Regions from separate parts of the Clostridium facile genome, predicted to be linked through region 2. Evidence: a T-box and tRNA genes for the amino acid it is inferred to sense, from the RefSeq annotation. Region 2 holds a T-box; the other holds one or more tRNA genes.
What was found. A T-box is a leader RNA that pairs with one kind of tRNA and senses whether it is charged. The one in region 2 lies ahead of tyrS (tyrosine--tRNA ligase), so its partner is inferred to be a tRNA-Tyr.
Positions count from the first base shown of each region.

Region 1 (9,749 bases), 2.1 Mb from region 2:
CGGGATTGCAGAACAGACGGGGCTCGACATGTTACGCCCCGTAGCGGTAGCTGCCCCTGGAGTATTGGGTCAAACAGGGATGGAAACAGTAGAAATAGTCGCCGGTATTTGCCAAAAAATCAAGCCCGCAGCTGTGGTAGTAGTAGATGCCTTAGCGGCTCGGGATATCAACCGTTTGGGTAGGACTATCCAAATTTCGGATACTGGTATTGTCCCAGGCTCAGGAGTGCAAAATCGGAGGAAAGAACTCTCTGTTCATACGTTAGGGGTACCGGTTATTGCAATTGGAGTTCCAACCGTAGTGGATATGGCAACAATTGCAAGTGATTTATTGCAAACTAATAATCAGATTCCAGACCGAGCGAAAACAATGATGGTGACACCTAGGGAAATTGACCAAATTGTAGCACAATCCTCGAAAATGCTCGCTATGGGGTTAAACTGTGCACTTCAGCCAGAATTGAGTGTATCCGAATTAATGGGATTAACAGCATAATTTTTTATTTCCATTCATATAATGTGTGGTAACCGAATGATATAATAAGGAGGAAACCACATATGGCAAGGCGGCATAAAACCATCCCCATAAAAAAAGCAGCATTGGCGGCCGGTATGGTGTTTGCGCTGCCGTTGTTGGGAAAAGGGTTTGTGATGAGTATCCCCTATGTCAGCGCTATGGCAGAACAAGCGGCGTTTGTTTCCGCAGGAATTACCCTGCCTGAAGGAACAATGTCGTTTTTTACCCAAGCAAAACAAGATAATGATGCTTCCCAGCCAACAGAACAGACAGAAGTTCAAACAGGAGGACAACAGGAGAATACTTCCCAACCGGAAACTAGTCCCTCGCCAGATTCTGTTTCTACCCCACAGGACGTTGGTATTACACAGGAAGAAATTGATACCTATAGCAACCATGACGGAACGATTGTTAGAAAACAATATACAGCGGGAAGTACTACTCAATATTTAAATATTGGGGGAAGCGCTTATATCTATAATACCACAAATGTGGATAATAACACAGTATTGCAGGCGGCTAACAGCTTACCAGACTTTAAAATAGCAGCGGATGGCTCCCCACAGGTATTAATTATGCATACCCATACGACAGAGAGTTATGACTTGGCACCAAGGGATTTTTATGATAACCGGGTCCCTTCCCGAAACCGGGATACCTCTCGGAATATGGTGAGGGTTGGGGATGAAATCGCCAAACAATTAGAGGCAGCAGGGATTGGAGTAATCCACAGTTCCGCAGAGCATGATTACCCTTCTTATAATGGAGCTTATGACCGTTCCCGGGAAACTGTCCAGACCATTTTAAAAGAAAACCCTTCGATTAAAATAGTATTGGACATCCATCGTGACGCAATTTCCACTAAGGATGGCACCCGTTATGCCCCTATAGCAAACATTAATGGGAAAAACGCAGCTCAGGTCATGATTGTTTCCGGCTGTGATGATGGCACAATGAATTATCCAAATTATTTAAAAAACCTTAGCTTTTCATCTTTATTACAAAAACAGATGGAAAGTGATTATCCAGGGTTAACCCGTCCCGTTGCTTTTAAATATAAATTTTATAATCAGGATTTAACAACAGGCTCCATTTTAATCGAAATGGGCGGTCATGCGAATAGTTTGAATGAAGCGGTATATTCTGGAGAACTAGTGGGAAAATCATTGGCAAAGGCTTTGTTAAGTATACAAGAATAGGATAGTATGAAACAGGAAAAAAAATATTTTTGGCAATTATTTTTTCAAGCGGCAGCAGCTACTGCTGCGGTAATCATTTTTTTTGGCTTGTTATTTGTGGTAATGAACCGCAGTCAACAAGCAATCGTGGGGGTTGGTATTCAGATTTATCCTCATGCCAATGGTGTAGTAGTCGACTTATATGGCAATGGATATCTTCTGGATTTTACCCCTTGGCAGCAGTTCCAGGCATGGTGCCAGGAACACTGGATTTTGGTCCCGCGTTGGATTCGTGCAATTGGGTATCTGTTGGGGTTGAGTTAAAATTCCAACAGATATTTTTATGTTCCAAAAAAATTGTTACAAAGGAAAGATAATAGCTGAAAAAAATAAATTTTTTGCAAAAAAGTGTTGACAAAATAAAATGAATCAGTTATAATAATAAAGCTGTTTGATTTACAGCAATATACAACTTACGGGGTGTAACTCAGTTTGGTAGAGTGCTTGGTTTGGGACCAAGATGCCGCAGGTTCAAGTCCTGTCACCCCGACCACTTTTTTAAATTTAGTGTTGACAAGTTGTGTTTTATATGGTAAAATACCATACATCCTACTATGCTGGTGTAGCTCAGTTGGTAGAGCAGCTGATTTGTAATCAGCAGGTCGGGGGTTCGAGTCCGTCCACCAGCTCCATTTTTTGTAGGAGCATTTAATTGAATATGGGAGAATTCCCGAGTGGCCAAAGGGGGCAGACTGTAAATCTGTTGCTTTTCAGCTTCGGTGGTTCGAATCCACCTTCTCCCACCAGACTGAGTCTGGACGCAATTTGCGTTCGGACTCATTTCTTTTTCCGGGCAAAGTGCTCGCATTTAAAGTGTTTACCTCTTCCAAAAAGAGTCCAGATGTAATTTACATCTGGACTCTTTTTTTGATCAAGAAACTGCCGATGAAATTGGTATCTAAACCATATACCCTTTTTAGACCTGCGATCGCTTTTTCATTGTGTAGCTTGACTATAAGTAGAATCTACCGAACTATGTCTAAATTTAAAATAGAATTACACTTTAACCATATTAAATCTATAACGAATTTATTAGATTTGCTGTACTTTAACAGTTTTTCGAATTTATGGTAGCTTAGGAATCTTTATAGTCTGACAATAAAACTAAATTAATGGGTTGCTTTTAGAAAAGTAAAAGTTATTTTCAAATGGTATGGGACCTTTATCTAATTTTTCCAATTGGAGCTATCATGTGTGAAACATATAAACTTTGTTTTTGTTACAAAGAAATAAAGTTTTTTAATTGAGTATTGGTTTATTCAAAGAATTACTTTATAATAGTTTTAAGGAAAAATACTAACTAACTTTAATTTCCCAGTTTTAAGCCTTTTTGAAATGATAGTATAATTAGGTTTATTTGTTTCCTAAATCACAGTATTTATTGGATACCAATGTTAAAAAAGCTTTGCTAGATTAATACCCCATCATGTTAGTAATTTAAGTGGTAAATCCGTTGTTTCTCAAGAGGAATTATTAGTACACTTCTTCTAACATAGATAGTAAAAATAAGTAGATACAAGTTTGAAAGGTGGTTATTATGGTTTCTTATCTGGAATATGGACCTGTAATTTGTTTGGAGGGTTCTTTTAAGGGACAAATAGGGTATCTCGATGATTTTGATGAGGATAATGGTAAAATACTTGGAATAGTGTATTTTGGAAACCCATTATTATGTTCCTCTTACTTCCTTATCCCGGTTAATTATTTGTCAAATAGTATTACAATGCACGATATTATTCAATGTAAAGAAAAATTAGCGAGCCGAATATCCCGTCAAAAAGACAATAAAAATAAATCTCAATTATTATTGGAACTAGAATTTGTAAACACACTATTTTATGAGAGGCGTATTACGACGCATACTTTATCAAAAAGTGGATTGAAATTATTTATTTCCCATTCATCCCAAGATAAAGGTTATGCCAATTTATTATATGCTGATTTAAAGGATGCAGGTTGTATCCCGTGGTTGGACCAATGGGATATCTTAGGCGGTCAGTCTATACCAACTGAGATTGAAAAGGGAATTGATAATAGCGATTTCTTGTTGATTTTATTATCCAAAAATTCCGTTGCATCTAGTTGGGTTAGGGCTGAATGGGAATCCTCTATTTGGGATGAAAATCAAGACAAACAGGTGCGAGTAATACCAATCTTGATTGAAGAGTGTACAATACCGAGATTTTTAAAAACAAAAAAATACATTGATTTTAGGCAAGACTATGGAAGTGCTTTCCGTGAGCTATTATATACAATTGATAAATTAAAATAAGTTTGGATCTATATTAGAACAAAATAAAGGGGCCAAAATCCTGTAAATTTAACCCTATACTAACATTAATGGAATGAAATACTTAGTCTCCTAATACGATTGATCAATAAGCCATAAGATACCTATTAAAAGAAGCAAAGCTGTAGGTATAGAAAAATTTTCAAATCTGTTTGAAGGATAGCAATCAGCAATTTTACATCGTATATCGAGTGCTTTCTATCATTATTTCCCAGAAAATATTTACTTGTTCTGTGACGTCGTTAGCCCTAAAACCTTATCATAACTATATCGAAAACTACATTTTAGATAAAATACCGTGTCCCTACCCTATGTGTTTACTGAAACAATATTGAAAACATCGTACCAGTTTTTTGAGTTCTCCTTTTTAAATGAAAATATACCATACAGGAACAGTTTGTAGAGATAGAGCATAGATATAATACATGATAATAGAGAGGAAAGGGGTAAAAATAATGGGGGAAATATGGGTAAAACGCCTTAGTAACCTTTTATGTGTAAAAAGCATTGTCACTTTAATTTTATCGGTAGCATTTGCCTATCTCGCTATTGTGGGTAAAGTTTCAAGCCAGGATTTTCTCACTGTTTTTTCAGTGGTAATCGCTTTTTATTTTGGAACACAAAGCCAACGGTTAAACGATAAACTGGGTACAGGTGAATCGAAAAAATCTTCCTTGCCAGAAGAAAAATAATAAGTAAATTTCATGGGAAGGATAGTTTGGAGAAAATCTATCTTATATAGGAATACCCCCATATTATAAATCGAAATAAAAAACCGGTAGGTGAAGTATTGCTCCATCTACCGGTTTTTATTATTTCTGATTGGAAGAGTTTTCTTGTTGTTCTTTCTTTTTCTTTTGGTCCATTTTGTGTAATTTGTAATGGAACCAAGGACACATCGCAATGATAGAACCTACCCAAGCGCATGGGCTGGCTAAACATACTGCAGAATATCCAAATTTTTTTACCAAAAAATACGAAACTAAAATTCTGGCTGTTAACTCGAATATACCACCTGTCATAGAAGCTAGGCCGTTCCCTATCCCCTTTTGCGAATTTGTATAGATATGTACCAAACAAAGCAATGGAAAGAAAAATGAAATGGTGCTGATATACTGGAATGCATATGGAACAGATTGTTCCCCATTGGCATTGATAAACAGCTCACAAATTTGCCAACCAAATAATTGTACAATAGCAAAACAGGCAATACTGGCAACGAGTTCCCAACGGAAAATAATCCAAAACCCTTTTCTCAACCTGATAAAATTTTTGGCGCCGTAGTTTTGCCCAATATAAGTACCAATTGTGCTTCCAAAAATGGCCATAGGGGAAACAATGATACTTTCCACTTTTGTTCCAATGGTGTAGCCACTGATTACCGCTGTACTCAAGGTATTAACACCACTTTGCAGAATAACAGAACCTATGGAGATGCCCATACTCTGGAATCCAATTGGAACCCCTAATTTTAGAAGGTCTTTTGCGATCTGACTGTTCCATTGGAAATCTTTTTTTTCAAATACAAACCATTCGGATTTTTTTCTCATATATAAATAGAAGATAATTGACAAAACCACTTTTGAGATAACACTTGCAAAAACGATGCCAGCAACCCCAAAAGAAAATACTTTAATAAACAGGTAATCTAACCCCGAATTAAAAAACGTGTTAGCGATTAAGTAAACCAGCGATGTTGTACTATCCCCCATCGCATTCATAGCGCAAGACAATAGAGATGACAACTGGGTAAAGATCATGCTACCCAAAGAAAGACACATATAGAGGTGGGCGCTGGGCATCAATTCTACCGGTGTGTTGATTGTTTCTAGCAGAGGGTATGAACAAATAATCCCCAAACCAGAAATAAAAATAACAAAAATCAACATAATATATGCTGCCATACAGATAGACTGGCGCATCTTATGTTGGTTATGCGTCCCAAAATACTTAGCAATTGTCATTGTAGTGGCGCCTACAATCCCACCGATAAACCCTGAGAATAAAAAGGTAACGGAATTTGTTGCGCCAATAGCGGCCAACTCACGCATCCCTAAAATCTGCCCTATAATAGCTGTATCAAAAACGCTCTGTAGTTGTACAAATGCGGTGCTGATAAAAATAGGGATCGCAAAGCTTATGAGTTTCCGGGACGGTATGCCGGTTGTCATATCTTTGATCATATATTTATCCTTTTCCTTTTCCTGATAAATTATAGTTTATCATTCTTATAAAAATTAGGTAGTTACCCCCTATTTTTTATAGGATTTTTTATCTCATTAACCAGAATGATAAAGTATACTTTTTATTCATTATATCATTTTTATAAAAACAAGTCAATTTAATGTAAATAATTATTATATTTGCCCTAAATTATAGTAAAAATTTTGGGATATCTGATAGAGGATTTTCTATAATCGGCAAGATTCGTCCATTTTTATGTATAAAATCGAGTTTCTTTATATGGGGTGGTAAAAAATTATCAACCCTTTTTCTGTAAAAAAGGCGAAAAATAAAGTGAAATAATTTATAAAAACAAACAAACTTTTATCTATTTTGCACAAAAGAAAAAAAGATTACGATTTGGTAAAAACACCAATAGAAAAAAACAAATTTTTTCATAAAAAACCAGGAATATCAAAATATAGTTTCGGTTTTCCAAGTGTAAATTGATACAGATTGTGTGATTATATATATTTTATATAAATATCAACAGTATTTTAGCCTTGACAATTGCTATTTTACTGCATATAATAGCTACAAAACGGTTACAAACAGTAACAATCTGCAAAACATATATCCATAGTGATATGTTTTGTTCATTAAGGAGTTAAACACATGCAATCATTTTTACGTAAACTGAAAGAGATGTGTTCTGCTAAAACAAGAACCATTGTCATCAGTGGGGTGTGCGCTTTTGTTATGCTTTCTACACCAGTATTAACTGGTATTGCAAGTTTTAATTGCAGAGTAGAAATTTATGACAACGGACAATTCGTAAAATCGGTATTGACAAATAAGCAAACAGCAGATGAAATCCTAAACGATTTAGGAGTAGAAACTTCTGCCAATGATGAAGTGCTATGGATGGATGTTGATAACAACCATGCAAACATCCGAATTAACAGGGCGTTTGATGTTTCTGTTACAGCGGATGGAAAAACAGTACAAGTACCTATGGTACGTGGAACTGTTCAGGATGCACTGGAGTTGGCAAATGTGGCGGTAGGTTCAACAGATACGGTGTCAGAGGATGTAAACAATGTAGTAAAAGAAGGAACATCCATTACCGTTGTCCGTGTTACCACCAATGAGGTAGCAGAACAAGTTGAGCTGCCATTTGAAACCATTTATCAAGAAACAGATGGTTTGTTAAAAGGGGTAACCCAAGAACAAACTGCAGGCTCTACTGGTACACGGGTAGATTATTATTCCTGCACTTATGAGGACGGCAACCTTGTTTCCCGTTCGGAACAGCCGGTTCGATCCGAAGTAACCGTTCAACCGGTAAATCGTGTCGTTTTAGTGGGGACAAAAACCCCAGTAGAACAAAAAAGTGTAGCAGGAAAATCTGTTATTTCTGAATTGGATACACCTGCGGGGATTAGCTTTGATGGAAATGGAATCCCTACCAATTATACAAAAGTAATTACAGGCCGTGGGGTAGCTTATACCGCTCCAGCAGGCGCCCGTACCTCAACAGGTAGAACGGTAAAACCTGGTTATGTTGCCGTAAATCCAAATGTGATCCCTTATGGGACAAAGATGTATATTGCCAGCGCAGATGGGCGTGTATATGGCTATGCGATTGCAGCTGATACTGGTGGATCCTGTATGAAAAACGAAATCTTAGTTGATTTATTTATGAACTCAGAAGGTGAATGCCGTAATTGGGGTTCTAGGACTGTAAATATTTATATTTTGCCATAACCAAAGAGTTAAAATACCGATGCAAAAGCTTTGATTGATATCAATCAAAGCTTTTTTGTTTTATCTAATATAGAAAAAATAGTATAACATAAACTTTGTCTTATAATGGATCGCTTAATAAAAGCTGGCTTACTATATTTCTTTATGGGAAGCAGGAATACTTTTGAGTTTTACTTCATATGCAATGGATATCCTCAATAAAAATATTGGTTATAACAATAAATCTGGACAGAAATCATGATTTGTGGTATACTCAAAATAAATAGAGATGTCCAGCCAGAAAGGTGGAATTGCAATGAGTGAATATAATGTGATGTTTACGATGTATATTATAGTATTACTGGTGAGCATATGTTTGGTCGTGATCCCGCAGTATGTATTAAATGGAATAGCTTATATGAAATTGGCAAAACGGAGGAATATGCCAAACCATTGGCTTGCTTGGGTTCCATTTGCCAATTCTTACTTAATTGGCGCTGTTGCGGATAACATCAATGGGCAATATCAAAAACCAACCAATCGTCGCGTTCTTTTATTAGTACTTTCCATTATTTCTGTTGTGACAACCACAATTTCTTCCATATTTTCTGTCAATATTATCTTTGATCTTTTATACAATATTCAATGGATTGAGCAAGGTATGTATACCCCTGACCTTTCCTCTTTTGGATGGATGATTATATTGATGAGTGTACTGATGATTATTGGGGTTACGGCATCTATTTGGGGAACTGTTTTGCAGTTTATGAGTTACTATACGGTATTTAAAGAGTATGCACCGGATAATAGCGGGCTTTTTATTGCTGTGAGTTTAGTAGCATATTTATTGCTCAGTATGACTTTTTTACCTGGGATCTTTATTTTAATTATCCAAAAAAATACCCCTCAATTTATTTTATTAAATACACGTAGTGCATATCATTATGGGCCTTATGGGCAGCCACAACAGCCTTATCAGGGAGGACAGCAGCCTCCTTATGGAAATCCTCCATATCCACCACAACCACCTTACCAACAGCAACCACCACAAAACCAGAATCAAAATAACGATAATAATCCATATCAACAGTAATAAAATTTTTCTATAAAAAAGCCCAGATTTGGTTTTTTATTTTAGTGGGAAAAATGTATTAGGGATTTTTGTAAGCATTCAAAGGGCGTAACAAACGTATAAACTGGCACTAATTTTTGTTTCATCTGTTTCTTCGTTCTATCTGCTTTTATGATGAAATTATGTGTGGATTATCGTATTTATGAATCAAATCCATATGTGGATTCCACTATTGTGCTATTGATGTTATTTTAGGCATGTTTCCTTTTCGTGATGATATTTTTACATAAAATACCCCCTGTTCTATTAGAGCAGGGGGTATGTTTGCTGTATATGATTAAAATTTTTTGGTTCTATTGGAGATTATAAAATAAAAAAGATGTTATGTACAAGGAAAGATAGTGATTTTTTATCACGAAAGTAGAGGCAGTAACTTATATTGTATTTTTATAAAATATTTTTCATATAGTTACAGGTTACATGATCTATATTGCTTTTATTTGATATAGATAAGAAGTATTTATATTCCTTTATCCGGGGTTCGAAATCTGTCTTATTGGAATTCATAAGGAAAATGTTCCAAATTGGTACTGGTGTGAATTCTTTTCCGATACTCAGATGGTGTCATTTGGTATTGTTTTTGGAACACACGGTAAAAGTAGCTTCGATTCGAGTATCCTACTTCTTCCACAATATCTGCAATAGAAAGGTCAGTCTGTTTTA
Region 1 is NZ_JACOQK010000001.1:2,211,084-2,220,832, reverse strand. Features, by position in the region: gene gpr (GPR endopeptidase) at 1-496, shown strand, start outside; gene spoIIP (stage II sporulation protein P) at 559-1,716, shown strand; gene H8Z77_RS09195 (hypothetical protein) at 1,723-2,019, shown strand; tRNA gene H8Z77_RS09190 (tRNA-Pro) at 2,172-2,248, shown strand; tRNA gene H8Z77_RS09185 (tRNA-Thr) at 2,312-2,387, shown strand; tRNA gene H8Z77_RS09180 (tRNA-Tyr) at 2,416-2,501, shown strand; gene H8Z77_RS09175 (toll/interleukin-1 receptor domain-containing protein) at 3,293-4,027, shown strand; gene H8Z77_RS09170 (hypothetical protein) at 4,501-4,737, shown strand; gene H8Z77_RS09165 (MATE family efflux transporter) at 4,858-6,228, opposite strand; gene H8Z77_RS09160 (resuscitation-promoting factor) at 6,884-7,975, shown strand; gene H8Z77_RS09155 (hypothetical protein) at 8,271-9,047, shown strand; gene H8Z77_RS09150 (AraC family transcriptional regulator) at 9,580-9,749, opposite strand, start outside.
Region 1: it encodes a tRNA-Tyr, which carries the amino acid that the T-box ahead of tyrS (tyrosine--tRNA ligase) is inferred to sense. The anticodon was not compared.

Region 2 (9,749 bases):
GGGATTGCAGTTCCCCTGCTTTTATCAAAGAAGGTACTTTATATATTCCAACCGCGTTCTGTTCTTATACTGGAGAGGCATTGGATACCAAAACCCCATTGCTTCGTTCCATGGAAGTAGTAAATACCCAAGCATTGCGTGTTTTAAAACTTTTTGGCAACCATACTTCTACCCGTGTTATCCCAACCGTAGGGGCAGAACAGGAATATTTTTTAGTTGACCGAAAAAATTATGAAGATCGTTTGGATTTAAAAATCTGTGGACGCACCTTGTTTGGTGCAAAACCGCCAAAAGGCCAAGAGATGGATGACCACTACTGTGGCCGTATCCGTTTACGGATTGCGGATTATATGCGCCAGTTGGATGACCAGCTTTGGCAATATGGGATTAACTCCAAAACAAAACACAATGAAGTAGCGCCGGCACAACATGAAATGGCGCCTGTATTTGATTCTGCCAATGTGGCAACCGACCATAACCAGTTAACCATGGAATTAATGCGTTCTGTCGCAAAACAGAACGGTCTAGCATGCTTGCTGCATGAAAAACCGTTTGAACACATCAATGGCTCTGGTAAACACAACAACTGGTCTTTATCCACCGATGATGGCATCAACTTGTTGGATCCAGGAAAAACCCCATATGAAAACATGCAGTTTTTGATTTTTCTGTGTGCTGTTATCCGTTCGATTGATAAATATCCAGAATTGCTCCGTTTAACCGCTGCCTCTCCTGGAAACGACCACCGTTTGGGGGCAAACGAAGCTCCACCAGCAATTATATCCATATTTTTAGGAGAACATTTAACCGCAACATTACAGCATATTGCGGATGGTGTAGCAGAAGAAAAATCTTCTAATGGAGTACTCAACACAAAAGTAACCATCCTGCCAAACTTGCCAAAAGATGATAGTGACCGGAACAGAACTTCCCCATTTGCGTTTACTGGAAACAAATTTGAATTCCGTATGGTTGGTTCCTCTGCCTCTATTGCTTCTTCTAACTGGGTATTGAATACCATTATGGCAGAATCCTTGGAAACCTTTGCCGATATTTTGGAAAGCACCGATGATTTTGACCGTGATGTCCGCCTGATTGTGCATGAAACTATGTACCACCATGGCAAAGTAATCTTTAACGGGAACGGTTATTCTGAGAAATGGGTGGAAGAAGCAGAACGCCGTGGCTTACCAAACATTTCAAATTCTGTAGATGCAGCAAAGGCGTTTATCATGGATAAAAGTATCGAACTGTTCCAACGTTATGGTATTTTTACTCCAAAGGAATGTGAATCCCGTTATGAAATCATGCTGGAAAACTATATCAAAACAATCAGCATCGAAGCAAATACCATGTTAGAGATGACAAAACGTCAGATTCTTCCTGCCGCTATAAAATATGTCGGTGATATTTCCGCTTCTTATAATGAAGTGACCAGCAGTGGCGTAGAGAATAAAGCAATGTTAAAACTGGTTAACCAATTATCCTCTATGATTGACTGTGTCCATGATATTATGGAAATCCTGGAACAAGAAGTAAACGCTGCTCATACAAACGATTTATGGCAGACAGCAGTAAACTATCGTGATAAGGTCATTCCACAAATGGAGAGCTTGCGGAATTGTGTTGATGCAATGGAAACGATTACTTCTTCTGAATACTGGCCAATGCCAACCTATACCGATTTATTGTATCGAGTATAACAAAATGTAAAATGCAGCAAAAAGAAAAGCTGATTCTTATCTAAGAATCAGCTTTTTTTCAATGGTATCTAATCTCCCTGTTTTATCAAGGGAAGAAAAAGAGTCGTGCAACAATCATAACAGCGAGCTTTATAGGAACTAAAAAAGTAAAAGGTTATATAAATAAAATAGTACTATTTTAAACCCGTTTACAGGTGACAGTGCATAATATAATTCAATCCCCATAGGAATTAAGCCGATAATATCCTCTTTTAGGGGCTGTGTATCAACCAAGCGGTCTTGAGCATTTAAAGTATTTCTTTTAGTGTTTTTCCATCCTCTGTTTTCCAATACAATTTTCCATTAGAGGCACGTCCTAAAACAACCGCAGAGGCAGCGGATGGGGCATTAAACTCATAATCCTGCTCAAAAACACCATTGATAATAATCCCATCAGCTATCAATTGATTCCTCAGATTATAATAACTTTTCGCCCCTGTTGGAAAGGATGGAGCCATACGGTCGGAAATTGTGGACCCTTTTAATACAGTAAATCCACCAATACTAATAAAACCTTTTGCCGAGGCATCTGAGCTTTTACAATATAAATATGTAGTTGTACTAGTGGCTTGCGGTACTGGTGTTAATACTTTATATCCCAATGCGTTCAGCAAAATCTTTATGTTATCCATAAATTCTTCCATTGATGCGCGTTGAGATTCCTTAATGGTTGTATTATAAGTTGCCTTTGTAAGTATTTTATAGCGATTGCATTTTTTCGCAATGTGAAACAATTGATCCTCTAAATAACGCCCTAATGCTTTGTTTAAATCCCTACCGAGGAATGCAACAGCTGTATTCCAATAATATTTTTCTTTTCCCGCCTTAAAATCACTCAAATGCTGTTTTAATCTTATTAAAACATTTTCAGCTTCCCCAATATAAACAGAATCTGTCCCATCATCTTCTTGGCAGAACAAAAAATATACCCCTACTCCTTGAATATCCTCCCGTTCACATTCTGCTACTTCAGTTCTTGGGATTTTAATTGCTTTTCCATTCCAGTTGGACAATTCCGCTGTTGTTAAACTATCCGCTGTTCCATTGACAAGGAATAATTCTATTGTCTTTCCATAAGCCACAATATACTCCCCCAGTGCATTCATTCTATTCTACAAATATTATAACAGATATTCCAATAAAATCATAGAGAAGGAAATTTATCTTTATCAGATTGAACTTCCTATAGAATTACAACATCTGTAAAATATTTATCTATACTTTTCTTTACATAGATAAATTTTAATAGCAGATATTTTATGATCAATCATCTTAAAAATTGGTATCTTATCATATCCTTCTATAAAAGTTTCCTAATGAAAAAGCCTTACCCTTTATTTAAAAAGGATAAGGCAAACCATTTGGAGCGGGTTACGAGGCTCGAACTCGCTACCTCCACCTTGGCAAGGTGGCGCTCTACCAGATGAGCTAAACCCGCAAATGCTATCTTATACTACATGAAAATCGATCATAACAAATAAAAAATCCAAAGTTAAACCTTTTAACTTCGGATAAAAAATGGAGCGGGTTACGAGGCTCGAACTCGCTACCTCCACCTTGGCAAGGTGGCGCTCTACCAGATGAGCTAAACCCGCATGTTTGCCTTCTCTTTTCAGAAAAGGTCTTTTGGTGCCTCCGGACGGAATCGAACCATCGACACGAGGATTTTCAGTCCTCTGCTCTACCGACTGAGCTACAGAGGCATTTCAGTCGCCCTTGTAATCAATCTCTTTCAGACAACTGGTTGGCGACCCGTATCAGACTCGAACTGACGACCTCTTGCGTGACAGGCAAGCGTTCTAACCAACTGAACTAACGGGCCGTATGGTGGGAACAATAGGGCTCGAACCTATGACCCTCTGCTTGTAAGGCAGATGCTCTCCCAGCTGAGCTATGCTCCCATTTATCCGCCGTCCGGGGTGTTCCCTCAAGCGACGAATATTATTATACCAGACCACTTTTTATTTGTCAACACTTTTTTTCATTTTATTTTTATTTTTTTCGATTTTTTTAAACAGCAATTTTTCATCCAAAACGACAAAGCAATTTTATTAGATATTAACCCGTTCTATCTCTTTTTTCAACCTTGTGATAATCTTTTTCTCCAGCCTGGAAATATAGGATTGGGAAATTCCAATTTTATCTGCCACTTCCTTTTGGGTATATTCGTTTCCATCCACCATGCCAAACCTCAGCTGCATAATTTCCCGTTCCCTATCTCCTAACTTATTAATACAATCTACTACTAAATCCCGCTCTACCCGTTCTTCAATTCCTTTATTCACACAATCATTTTCTGTCCCCAACACATCGGACAACAACAGTTCGTTTCCATCCCAATCAATTTTTAATGGCTCGTCAATCGAAACTTCATTTTTTAAAGGATTGGTTTTCCTTAAATACATCAAAATTTCATTTTCAATGCAGCGAGAAGCATAGGTAGCTAGCTTAATATTTTTTTCAGGGGAAAATGTGTTCACCGCTTTGATTAACCCAATGGTCCCAATCGAAATTAAATCCTCAATGCCAATTCCAGTGGATTCAAATTTTTTTGCGATATAAACAACCAGCCTTAAATTATGTACAATCAACTGTTCCCTTGCCCAAGGGTCATTTTCCGATAATTTTCGAAACACAATCTGTTCCTGTTCCTTATCTAAAGGGGGCGGTAAGGTATCCGCACCATTGATGTAATGGACAGGATCCACTAGCCCTAAATATCGTAATAATTGATTCCGTTTTTTCCATAGCCATTTTAAAAACATAACCTTTCACTCCTTAATTGAATTTTGCTGGGAGGACTGCTTGAAACTCTCCATGGGAAAGATGATTCACAGTAATCCCTATCATAAAACCGCTCACCGGTTTTTCTTCTAAATAAAACTGGTCGGGGGCAAACCCTACAATAAAGCTTTCTCCTCCTACTGTCTGGAATGGAATCAGATGGAATTTTACCGCCTGCAAAAGCTCAGTGGATTGTATGTATTGACCAGATTCCAAAACCTGCTGAATGGAAGCGGGTAATAAATTTTTAACTGCCTGATATTCACAGATTACGACAGGATGTCCTGTAAATGGGTCGATTAACCGATTTCCTGTATCATAAAAAGCAGATAAATTGGCTTCTTTTTGATTCCATATAATTTTAATTTGGTATAACTCCTTGGCATGTACCCGTTTGTTCCATAAAAAACAGATTACACGTACTACAATATAAGCGACAATTGTTCCAATGACCAATGCTAATGCGGAAATGTGAAAATACGCCACACCGTTGTTCCAATACATCCCTACAGGACAGACAAATATCCAGAGTGCCATCATTACACCAGCATACAAAAAATTAACTCCAAAAAAGCCTAAGACTGTTTTAATAAAAATTCCCCTTTGTTGGTAACCAAAACAGAGCCATACCAATAATACACCAAGAATCCCTTTGATGAGGAATGTTAGCAACAATCCTGGATCGGGCAGAAAAATCATCAAGGAAAACAGGCTGCCAATCACAGCCGCCAAAATCATCCTCCAACGTTTCACCTTGCTGTGGAAAAATAATTTTACGGATAACAGTAAAAAGTAATTCACAAATAAGTTTACCGCTAAAAGTACGTCTAAATATATCACCTGCATTTTGTTCACCTCGTCCAATTTCCAGTATACCCCCAGGACAAGCCTTAATTTTGTCAAACGCTCGTGGCTCATTCTGACGAATAAAACAAGATTTTTTCCGTCAACGGTTGACAACGAAAAAACTTTGTGTTAGGATACAAATAATAACTGAGAAAAGAACAAGTAAGCAAAGTTTTCCAGATTCACAGAGAGCGTTTGGGTGGTGAAAAAACGCAGCTGGCCTTATGCTGAATACATCTTGGAGTTGTGTAGCCGAACTTGTTAGTAGGCTGCATCGGGTACGCCCGTTATTGCGTAGCAGATCAGTCCTTTGACCTGCCGAGGCAGTAATCCGTGAGGGTTCTGTAAATAGAGGTGGTAACACGAAAATCGTATTTTCGTCCTCTGTATCTGTAACAGGATACGGAGGGCTTTTTTGTTTTTGACTATTCCCCTTCCGTATCAAATTGATAAAAGGAGAATTCATATGACTGTATTTGAAGAATTAAAACGCCGTGGGTTAATCGCCCAAATGACCAATGAAGAAAAAATCAAAGAATTACTGGAAAACGAAAAAGTTACCTTTTATATCGGTTTTGACGCTACTGCGGACAGCCTGCATGTTGGGCACTTTTTGCAGTTGATTGTAATGCGCCATCTGCAACAGGCTGGCCATCGTCCAATTGCTTTGCTTGGTACTGGTACTACTATGATTGGCGACCCAACTGGACGTACTGATATGAGAAAAATGTTAACAGTAGAAGAAATCAATCACAATGCGGAATGCTTTAAAAAGCAGATGTCCAAATTCATTGATTTTTCTGATGGGAAAGCATTGATGCTGAAAAATGGCGATTGGCTCTTAAACCTAAATTATATTGACTTTTTACGCGATGTTGGACGGCATTTCTCCGTTAACAAAATGTTGACAGCGGAATGTGTAAAAAGCCGTTTGGCAGTGGGATTAAGCTTTTTAGAATTCAACTACATGTTGATGCAAAGCTATGACTTCCTTCATCTGTATAACACAACCGGATGTAAAATGGAATTGGGCGGCGACGACCAATGGTCCAATATCCTAGGTGGTATCGATTTGGTGCGCCGTGTTAAAGGGGAAGAAGTATACGGGATGACCTTTACCCTGTTAACCACAAAAGAAGGCAAAAAAATGGGCAAAACCCAAAAAGGCGCCTTATGGCTTGACCCTGAAAAATGTCCACCATACGAATTCTTCCAGTATTGGAGAAACGTCAGCGACGACGATGTGATTAACTGCCTGAAGCTGATTACTTTCCTTCCAATCGAAGAAATTGAGGCAATGGAAAGCTGGGAAGGTAGCCAGTTAAATAAAGCAAAAGAAATTCTGGCTTACGAAGTAACCAAACTGGTTCACGGGGAAGAAGAAGCTACCAAAGCACTGGAAACTTCCCGCAACTTGTTTAGTGCAAATGCACAGGATGAAAATATGCCAAGCACAGAATTAAGTGCGGACGCGTTCCAAGATGGCACCATTGGTTTATTGGATTTATTGGTTGCTACAAAACTTTGCCCTTCCAAAGGGGAAGCGCGCCGGCTCACACAACAAGGCGGTATTTCCATTGACGATGAAAAAATTACCGACCCAACTGCAAAATTGGATGCTTCCAACTTTGAAAAAGGTTATGTCATCATCAAAAAAGGGAAAAAAGTATTCCATAAAGCAATCAAAGCTTAATGTTTAAAAACGTCTGCGTTTTACTTGCAGGCGTTTTTGCTGTTTTGTATTTTAAATTTTTATTTGTAATTCATACATTTTTATTGAGAAAAGAGAAATCTTATTGTAAATGGTAGTAGAAGGAGTGCATTTATGAAACAAAGCTCTATGGGAATGACAATTTATTATTCTGTTCAACAAGGAACAGTAACCATCCACCAATGTTTAACAGACCAAACGGATATTGTTTTACCAAATCAAATCCAAGGGATGCCAGTAACCAAAATCGGCGCTTATGCTTTTTCCTCTCCGGAAGGGCTTTCCAAAGCAACTGGGGAACTCCAGTTAATTCAACTATCTGGGGAATTAGGATTTCAAGAATCCGCCCTTCCTCTATGCGGAAAAAACCTTACCTCAATCCAATTGCCTGAAACCATTACCCAAATTGGAGACTATGCTTTTTTTAACTGTATCAATTTACAGTATGTTTCCATGCCAGGAAATATGCAGGAAATTGGAGGGGGTGCCTTCCAAAATTGTGAATCCCTCACTACCATTGAACTGACCAACATCAACGGGCAGGAAACCTGCCTAAAAAGTATTATCACAGATATCCAACATGAAGTGGATGTCCTTCTCCATTATAACAATGGAATGTATGGTGTACCGCGGCAGGCAAAACTCACCTTTCCTCAATATTTTGAGGAAACCATTGAAAACGCTCCAGCCAGGATTTTTGAGTGGTTCGCAAGAGGTTCCGGATATCGTTATCGTCAATGCTTTTTGGATGGAAGTATCAACTACCGGGAATATGACAGCCTGTTGCCTGTAGCAAAGGCTGAGGACAACGAAAAAACGGTAGCAAAAATTGCGATGGAACGTATCCGTTATCCTTATCAGCTCAGCGAATCCGCACAGGAACAATATATGCAATATTTAAAAGAGCACAACCGTTTTATTTGCCAGCTTGCCATCCAAAACGATTGGGCAGAATGTATTGAATTTATGGTACAGAATCATCTAATGGGGCCAGAGGATGTTGATTATGCCATCACCCTTGCAAACAAATCCCAACGAGGAGAAATCCTTAGCTTTTTAATGGATTACCGACACACCCATTTTCAAAAACAGGAAAAATCATTTGAACTATAAGCAAAATTTTATTGCGGGAAGGAGGATATGATGTCAGAAGAGATTACCCAGCGGTATGAACAGGTATGCGGTCAAATTCTCAACACTTCCCGGAATGAACTTTATTTAGCCATGCGTTTTTTTGATCTGGCATTGAGCAGTTTTGGATATCAAATCAGCCTAAAAACTGATTTTATTGGGACGGATGGATATTCCCTTTATTACAACCCATTTTTCCTCACCGAACAATTCCAGAAAAGTAGGATTTGGATCAATCGAGCTTATCTACACAGTATGCTCCACTGTCTGTTTCGCCATCTGACCAAGACTCCAAAAACCGATTTGACCCTATGGCATCTTTCCTGTGATATCGCCATTGAATCGGTAATTGATAGCATGTATCATCGCTGTATTCGAATGGCTTCTTCCGCTCTGAAAAAGGAGATCTATCGGCAGCTAAACCAGCAGTTAAAGGTGTTGACTGCGGAAGGGATTTACCGTGCGTTGTTGCGGATGTCCCTTTCCCAAACAGCGTTGCAGCGGCTGGTAACAGAATTTACAGTGGATGACCATACCTTATGGCCTTCTCCAAAAGAAAACCAACCACAAATAGAGAGCTTAGAACAAAAGTGGAAGGACATCAGCGAAAAAACACAAACCAATATGGAAACCTTTTCCCGGGACGCCGCTTCACAGTCTGGTGAACTTTTGGAGCAGGTCAAGGTAGAAAACCGTCAAAAGTATGATTATCGGGAATTTTTGCGAAAATTCGCTGTACTGGGGGAAGAAGTCCAACTGGACCCAGATACGTTTGACTATACTTTCTACACTTATGGGTTAGAACTTTATGGTAACATGCCATTGATTGAATCACAGGAAGTAAAAGAAGTGAAAAAAGTAGAGGATTTTGTCATCGCGATTGATACATCTATGTCCTGTTCTGGGGAGTTGGTTCAGGCATTTTTAAAGGAAACTTACTCTATTTTAAAATCCAATGACAGCTTCTTCAAAAAGGTAAATATCCATATTATCCAATGTGATGAGCAGATCCAATCCGACCAATTGATTGAAAATGAGCGGCAGTTGGTGGAATATATGGACCATTTTCAGCTCATTGGAAATGGTGGGACCGATTTCCGCCCGGTATTTACTTATGTGGACCAGCTCTTATCAGAAGGGAAATTTCATCATTTGCGGGGATTATTATACTTTACCGATGGATGTGGTATTTTTCCCACCAAAGCTCCCCGCTACCAAACAGCTTTTTTGTTTATGGAACAGGAAGGAAACCAATTTGATTTGCCGCCTTGGGCGATTCAATTGGTATTACAACCAGAAGATTTGGAGGAACAGAATGAACATTAAACAAGCCAAACAGGAAATCAAACGGTCTATCCAGGCATATCTGGCAAAAGATGAACTGGGAAATTACCGTATCCCTTCGATCCGGCAGCGTCCTGTTCTCATAATGGGTCCTCCTGGTATTGGAAAAACACAGATTATGGAACAAGTGGCAAGGGAATGTGGTGTGGCTCTGGTCGCCTATACCATCACCCACCACACCCGCCAAAGCG
Region 2 is NZ_JACOQK010000001.1:142,285-152,033, reverse strand. Features, by position in the region: gene H8Z77_RS00585 (glutamine synthetase III family protein) at 1-1,703, shown strand, start outside; gene H8Z77_RS11660 (GIY-YIG nuclease family protein) at 1,991-2,824, opposite strand; tRNA gene H8Z77_RS00575 (tRNA-Gly) at 3,105-3,180, opposite strand; tRNA gene H8Z77_RS00570 (tRNA-Gly) at 3,262-3,337, opposite strand; tRNA gene H8Z77_RS00565 (tRNA-Phe) at 3,370-3,445, opposite strand; tRNA gene H8Z77_RS00560 (tRNA-Asp) at 3,488-3,564, opposite strand; tRNA gene H8Z77_RS00555 (tRNA-Val) at 3,568-3,643, opposite strand; gene sigE (RNA polymerase sporulation sigma factor SigE) at 3,794-4,507, opposite strand; gene H8Z77_RS00545 (sigma-E processing peptidase SpoIIGA) at 4,521-5,372, opposite strand; T-box leader at 5,513-5,760, shown strand; gene tyrS (tyrosine--tRNA ligase) at 5,839-7,065, shown strand; gene H8Z77_RS00535 (leucine-rich repeat domain-containing protein) at 7,198-8,196, shown strand; gene H8Z77_RS00530 (vWA domain-containing protein) at 8,227-9,540, shown strand; gene H8Z77_RS00525 (ATP-binding protein) at 9,530-9,749, shown strand, end outside.